Regions from separate parts of the Paenibacillus sp. FSL K6-2862 genome, predicted to be linked through region 1. Evidence: predicted binding sites of a transcription regulator. Region 1 holds the regulator's gene; each other region holds the start of a gene.
The links. Region 1 encodes NrdR, which represses ribonucleotide reductase genes. Its sites were predicted from a motif close to AACACNATATATNGTGTT; they were not measured.
Positions count from the first base shown of each region.

Region 2: the regulator NrdR is predicted to act here: its motif matches at 1,308-1,325, upstream of MHB82_RS27995 (anaerobic ribonucleoside triphosphate reductase).
Region 3: the regulator NrdR is predicted to act here: its motif matches at 1,397-1,414, upstream of MHB82_RS10450 (adenosylcobalamin-dependent ribonucleoside-diphosphate reductase).

Region 1 is NZ_JBBOSN010000001.1:2,069,071-2,071,344, reverse strand. It holds gene MHB82_RS09695 (alpha/beta hydrolase) at 1-667, opposite strand, end outside; tRNA gene MHB82_RS09690 (tRNA-Ala) at 964-1,036, opposite strand; gene nrdR (transcriptional regulator NrdR) at 1,222-1,689, opposite strand; gene MHB82_RS09680 (alpha/beta-type small acid-soluble spore protein) at 1,803-2,027, shown strand; gene MHB82_RS09675 (lytic transglycosylase domain-containing protein) at 2,183-2,274, opposite strand, start outside.
Region 2 is NZ_JBBOSN010000001.1:6,183,847-6,186,120, reverse strand. It holds gene MHB82_RS27995 (anaerobic ribonucleoside triphosphate reductase) at 1-1,259, opposite strand, end outside; gene MHB82_RS27990 (GAF domain-containing sensor histidine kinase) at 1,642-2,274, shown strand, end outside.
Region 3 is NZ_JBBOSN010000001.1:2,236,914-2,239,187, reverse strand. It holds gene MHB82_RS10450 (adenosylcobalamin-dependent ribonucleoside-diphosphate reductase) at 1-1,335, opposite strand, end outside; gene MHB82_RS10445 (DEAD/DEAH box helicase) at 1,669-2,274, shown strand, end outside.

The DNA.
Region 1 (2,274 bases):
CCTGCTCGCTCACCAACCCATCATTTGCTCCATGCAGAACGAGCACCGGGTCCACAAACTGCTTGGCATGTTCTTTTAACCACGCCACGCCGTTCCCTAGGCTATTAAAAAGATCCACAGAAATTTGTTTCTCTACCAGCGGATCACTCGCGTAAGCGGATACAACCTCAGGGTCACTGCATACGCCACTGCCAAGCTCATTCGGGATATACGTCCCTGTAGGAAGATCAAGCGGCAGTTCACCAGCAACCTTCGTATTGTAACGGGTAAGTGCTCCTGATAAAACAATGCCTTTGACCTTGCCTGGATATTTCGTGCCAAATGATGAGGTTGCAAATCCACCCATGCTATGTCCAATGACGAATACTGGGAGGTCACTGCTCTCTTGCAAAGCCCTCTCAACTACGACATTCACATCCTCGATGATTTGATGAAAATCACTGTAGAATGTACGCTTTCCTTCAGATCTCGCATGACCACGATGGTCGAATCGATATACGTTACAGCCTCGTTTGTTTAATTGCTTCGTTAACTCATCATAACGCCCGGCATGCTCGCAGAGTCCATGGACAATGAGCACCGCTGCCTTCGCATCTTCGGCTGTATCCTTGCTGAAATAAAGCTGTGTTCCGTCAAATGATTTAATCGTTGTCTCACTGTGGTTCATACTCATCCCATCCTTTTCATGGTGCTAAAGCATTCAAGAGATCACAACATTGAACCTTGAGCACATTTAGTAAGCATTGTCATGTCCACTCATCCAATAAAATTTAGTGTCTTATGAAGATTATATTGTTTCTTATAGAAACAATATAACATTAGCCTTTCGCTCTTGTCCATCAATCATTTAAGCGTTTACATAAAAATTTGGTGTAAGACAATATGAGCATTTTGGCTACAGACATGGGTAAAAGAAATTCATAAAAAGCAAAAAACCTCTTGGATACCAAGAGGTTTTCGGTATGGAGCCTAGGGGGATCGAACCCCTGACCTCATCGCTGCCAGCGATGCGCTCTCCCAGCTGAGCTAAGGCCCCACATTAATATATGTACTTGTCCGCTTCTGCGAAGTTTCACAGGCGACTCCTATATCATATAAAATGCAGCTTTAGCTGTCAATAACTTTTTCAGAACGCAAAGTGTTTGGAGAAGAACAACCTCTGTACAGACAAGAACACTCATTATTACAAGCGCAGACTGCTCTTCTCCCATAATCCACTTCTTAATCGTCGAGATCCTCTTTGGATAACAACGACTTCAGTTCTTTCATGAACATATTGATGTCTTTGAATTGGCGATACACGGAAGCGAACCGCACGTAGGCAACTTCATCAACCGGGAACAACTGCTCCATCAACAGCTCGCCAATCTGGCGGCTTTCCACTTCAGCTTCCGCAGTGTTGCGCAGTGACTTCTCCACCTCGGAAACCATCATCTCCAGCGTCTCTACAGAGACAGGACGTTTCTCACAAGCCCGGATAAGACCACGGAGAATTTTGTCGCGACTAAACTCTTCACGGCTGCCATCTTTCTTAATGACGATCAACGGGGTCTCTTCGACCATTTCAAATGTTGTAAAACGGCGGCTGCACTGCTCGCACTCACGACGACGGCGGATGGATTTTGATTCATTAGCAGGCCTAGAATCCAGCACTTTTGTACCTAGATAGGCGCAATAAGGACATTTCAACTCAGATCACTTCCCATGTTTTTCTTTTACCATAAATTCCCTGTCACTTCTAGTTATGAAAATCGCATTGAAGACACATAATACTTTTACCAACCGCGAGGAGGTGAACAGCAATGGCCCAAAACAGCAACGGTAACTCCAACAACTTGGTAGTAACTCGCGCTTCCGCAGCACTGGAGCAATTGAAATATGAAGTTGCTCAAGAACTCGGAATCAGCATCCCACAAGACGGATACCAAGGTAACATGACTTCTTACGAGAACGGTTCGATCGGTGGATACATCACGAAACGTCTGGTAACAATTGCAGAACAGCAATTGGCAGGTCAATACCAATAATATCTGCATTGTAATACGTTTAGACAGAGGAGCATGGAGCGGCCGGTGAATAACCGGCCTGCTCTGTGCTTCTACTATTAGATAAGACATACGATATCAAAATTCAAATCAAACCGATTGTACTCTAGACTACCGCATAATCCATGCAATTAGCATTAGAACGTATTATAGATCTTTACATACTGATTATAATAATAAATGACTCGTTGTACATAGTGCCGGGTTTCTCCAAAAGGAATATCTTTGA
Region 2 (2,274 bases), 4.1 Mb from region 1:
TCACCGCCTTCCCACACACCTTCCCGCATCATGAAATCAGATGCCTTGGCAGGCTGTGCCGTTTGGATACGATAGCGGTGCAGCAGTCCGGAAGCAGCACGTTCCATGACCTTTTCAAGAGCTTTATAGAACCCCGTACGGTCGGCGACGGCCCGTGCACCCTGACAGATGCCATAGCGAATGCCAAGTTTGACCAGATTGATGGTGTTGAACGAAAGGTTGCCTTTGCCACTCTGCCGATTGCGTCCGAAGCGGTCTGCCAGCGTACGTGTACGGCATCCCATGGTGGCGATGATGGTATCCGGATCTTCAGGACGATAATAAGGCAGGTTGAATGAGGCATCCACGTTGACAAAGTTCGGATACATGCGCCGGGAAGAGCAAGTCACGGCTAGTCGGAACAAGTCGTAGTTGGGTTCCCCTTGTGCCTGGTTAATTCCCTGTTTGCACTGGAAGATATGCTGTGGAAACACGGGGGTTTCCCCGCCACCAAGGCCGCGGATGGTTGCTTCCAGCAGGGAACGGGATACAAGCCTGCCTTCGGCTGAGGTACATAGTCCATAGTTCAGCGAGGTAAAAGGAATCTGTCCACCTGCCCGGCTGCTCATGGTATTCAGATTGTGAATCAGGGATTCGGCAGCCTGTCCGGTCTCCAGTTCTGTTTCCTCGCAGGCAAAAGCGAAAGCACGCGGGCATGCTTCCCGTGCCAGTGAACTGTCCAGGTGCAGATGCTCGTCGTCAATCTGTGTGTGCTCTCCAAGCAAACGCTGTCCTTTGCGATAATGTTTGCGGAAGGAGCGTTGTACATAAGGAGCCAGATCCCAGTCGATTTTGTTGGCGGATACCCCGCCGTACTGACTGTTTTGCTGTGATTGAAATATGATGGCGACAAGCGCCATTGCCGACATGATGGTCTGAGGGGTACGCACGGAGCCGTTACCCGTATTGAAGCCGGAGGCCAGCAGTCGATCAAACGGGATAAAGATGCAATTGGTTGTTCCAAGCGCATACTGATCCAGATCATGAACGTAGAGATCTCCATTCTCCACAGATGCAGCAAGCTCTTCCGGCAGCACATGACGAAGAGCATGCCACTTGGCTGTCTCCGAGCCGAGTCTGCTCATCTTGCCGCTGAACGAATCACCATTGAGGTTAGCGTTCTCCCTCAGTGTGTCTGCGTCTTCTGCGCCAATTATTCGTCTTCCCAGGTCGGATAATAGATCGGATGCCGGTGGAGTGGCATACTCAAGCAGGTTCATGTGAGATTCCTCCCAAATATTGATTTATAATATCGGTTATTTCATCTAAACACTATATGTAGATTTGCATTATCCATTTATAAACTATATGTGGATTTTTGGGTGTGATCATTCTCACACCGTAACCTTCTACCGGCAGGAACTGCATCAGGGAGAGTGGATAATGGTTTTCAAAGTGAACCTGGAAGAGTATAATTCCTATTTATGCTGCACTAGGGATAAGAGTGGTTTTCGTGCACTATGATTCTCTTGGGCTTCTATGGTGGTAAACACATATGTACATGTTGTGACAGTTAACTTGAGAAATTTGACCCTCATATACAGGATAGATTCATTTTGAGATAAAGATGTAGAAATACAGCTAAGATTTGAGGGGTGGATCATGGGAACGGCAGGGATAACAAGAGGCTTCTATGAAAATGTACAGGAAGCAGCGTCCCACATCGTGGACGTGTTAAGCGGTATATTGGAGGTCAATACGATCTTTGTTGCCACCAATGACGGAACGACCAATGTCATTTTGGAAGCTTTTAACCGAAACGAGGAACTGGTTATCAATGGCAGTGAACTTCCATTTGATTCTTCCTACTGCAGTCTGGTACTGCGAAATACAAAAGAAAACCTGACCATAACGGATACTGCAGCACATCCGCTGACTTGCTCAATGGATGTAACCAAGGCGCTCGGTAACCGTTTTTTTGTGGGCATACCCATTATGCGGCGTTCGGGTGAAACCTTTGGGACGATTTGTTTAATGGACAACCCGGACTATGTTATCCGTGAGACAGATATGAAGACGTTGAACGCCATGGCAGTATTTCTTGGATATGTCGTTGACTTGGAGAACAATTTGCTCATACAGAAACAAAAGCTGAACGATACGGAGCAGCTGAAACAACAGCTGCAGATGGAGAAGGAACGTGCTGAATCGGAAGCGATGACGAAGTCCCAGATGATTGCGCTAATGAGTCATGAGATTCGCAACCCGCTCAATGGCATTCTTGGTTTAACCGAT
Region 3 (2,274 bases), 170 kb from region 1:
CGATTCCGGACTGCCGTACCGGATGCGCAGCTTAATCATCAGCTCTGCGAGACCCATCGTGCCAAGTCCAACCCGGCGCTCCCGCTGCTGATTCTTCTGATTTTCCTCAAAATGATAAGGTGTTGCATCAATCACATTGTCCAAAAATCTCGCCGAAATTCGTGTCGTCTCCGCCAGCTCCTGCCATGCTACATCATGACTGGTTTCATCGTAAAATTTGGATAAGTTGATAGCCGATAGATTGCAGACGCCCCATCCTGGCAGGCCTTGTTCACCGCATGGATTTGTACATATAATCGGATTAAAGTACCAGCTGTTGGACATCTGATTGTAATACTCCATAAAGACAACACCCGGCTCTGCTGATTTCCAGGCCGATTCGATAATTGTACGCCATATATCCCGGGCCTTTACTGTACGGTAATGGATAACCTGGTGCCCGGCTTCCTTCCATTGCTGCAGATCCCCGTTCCACTCGTTGTCATACTCGGGGTCGTTCGTATCCGGAAAAACAAGTTCCCAGTCCCCGTCCTGTTTGACAGCTTCCATAAATGCGTTGCTCACGCATACGGATAGATTGGCATTGGTAACCTGCCCCATCGTTTGTTTGACGGTAATAAAATCCATCACATCCGGATGCCAGTCGTTCATCATCAGCATAAGTGCTCCCCGGCGGCTGCCTCCCTGTTCAATCAGTCCAGTGGTATAACTGAACAATCCTCCCCAGGATACCGAACCGCTGGAAGATCCATTGACCCCTTTAACTACTGCACGACGTGGACGGAGTGACGACAGGTTGATGCCAACCCCGCCACCGCGAGCCATAATCTCCGTCATTTCAGTCAACGTTTTCATGATGCCACCCCGACTGTCCTGTGGAGAAGGAATGACATAACAGTTAAAGAGGGTCAGCTCATCGCTAGCACCCGCACCAGCAGCAATTCGGCCTCCCGGAACCAGCTTCCAATCGTCCAGGACAGCCCGGAACTTGGATTGCCACATTTGCTGTTCTTCCGGAGTGGATTCTACAGAAGCCATCGCTCTCGCGAGCCGGTCCCACATCTCCTCCGGTGTTTTTTCTATATTAAGTGTCAGCTTCTCCACTTCCGTCTGGATCGTTTCTCCACTACGAGTCTTCACTTTCACCGTCTGACCCTGCCGTTCCACGATTTCCCCCACTTCCTTTGTCGGAAACTTCGGGTCATCTTTCGTCAGAACAAGTACAACATCTCCTACCTTGGCATGGTTTGGATCAGCATCCTTCCAGGCATAACGGTCCAAAAATATTTTTTCACTTAATCCTTCCAACTTGTGCGACAATTTGTTCGAATTCATTATGTTTGACAGCCTCCCCAAAAATCCCATTACATTTCTATTATGTGTATAAATATGCCGAAACACCACATATAGTGATTCATATTCAGTATAGTACACCATATATTGATTTTCCATGTGACTTAAGTCACAGCCAGCCTTTCTATTCGCCCTGTACTTGGACTAGCTCACTCTTACGCCATCAGACTCTCTCATTCAAAATTTGTGAATTTTTTTAGACGTAAAGGTTCGATTTCGCACCTTATTTGGAGGGTGGTTATGAACTGCCTCTCATTCGTCCATACTATGAGCTACGAATAAAACGTCATCATGTATGGCAGGGGAGGCATCACCATGAACCGGAAACATCCGCTTCACATGAATCAACCTGCAGCAGAACTGCCCGTTCCGCTCGAATTCGATCGCAGCTGGCTGACCCAATTGGAGTCACGGCTCGATAAAGGCGGTCCTTGGGGAGATTACAGACTCTTTCAGCTTGGTATTCAAGCGGAAGAGACCAATCTGATTCCCAATTTTGATGAAATACAGTGTCTTAAGCATTTGCAGGGACTGACCCCGCTTCCGCACCAGATGGACACTGCACGCAAAGTATTATTTGAAATGTCAGGCCGTGCCATTCTTGCCGACGAGGTGGGTCTGGGAAAAACCATAGAAGCCGGTCTGATATTGAAAGAATATATGGTCCGTGGTCTTGTATCGAAGGTCCTCATTCTCGTGCCTGCATCCCTTGTACTTCAATGGGTACGAGAGCTGAATTCAAAGTTTGGCATTCCCGCAGTTGCACAGAAAAAAGCCTATTCCTGGCAAAATGAAGTGGTGGTGGCTTCCATGGATACGGCTAAGCGAGATCCGCATAAGGACATCTTGCTGAGTACGGACTATGACATGATCATTATTGACGAAGCGCACAAACTCAAAAATAAAAAAACGACCAACTAT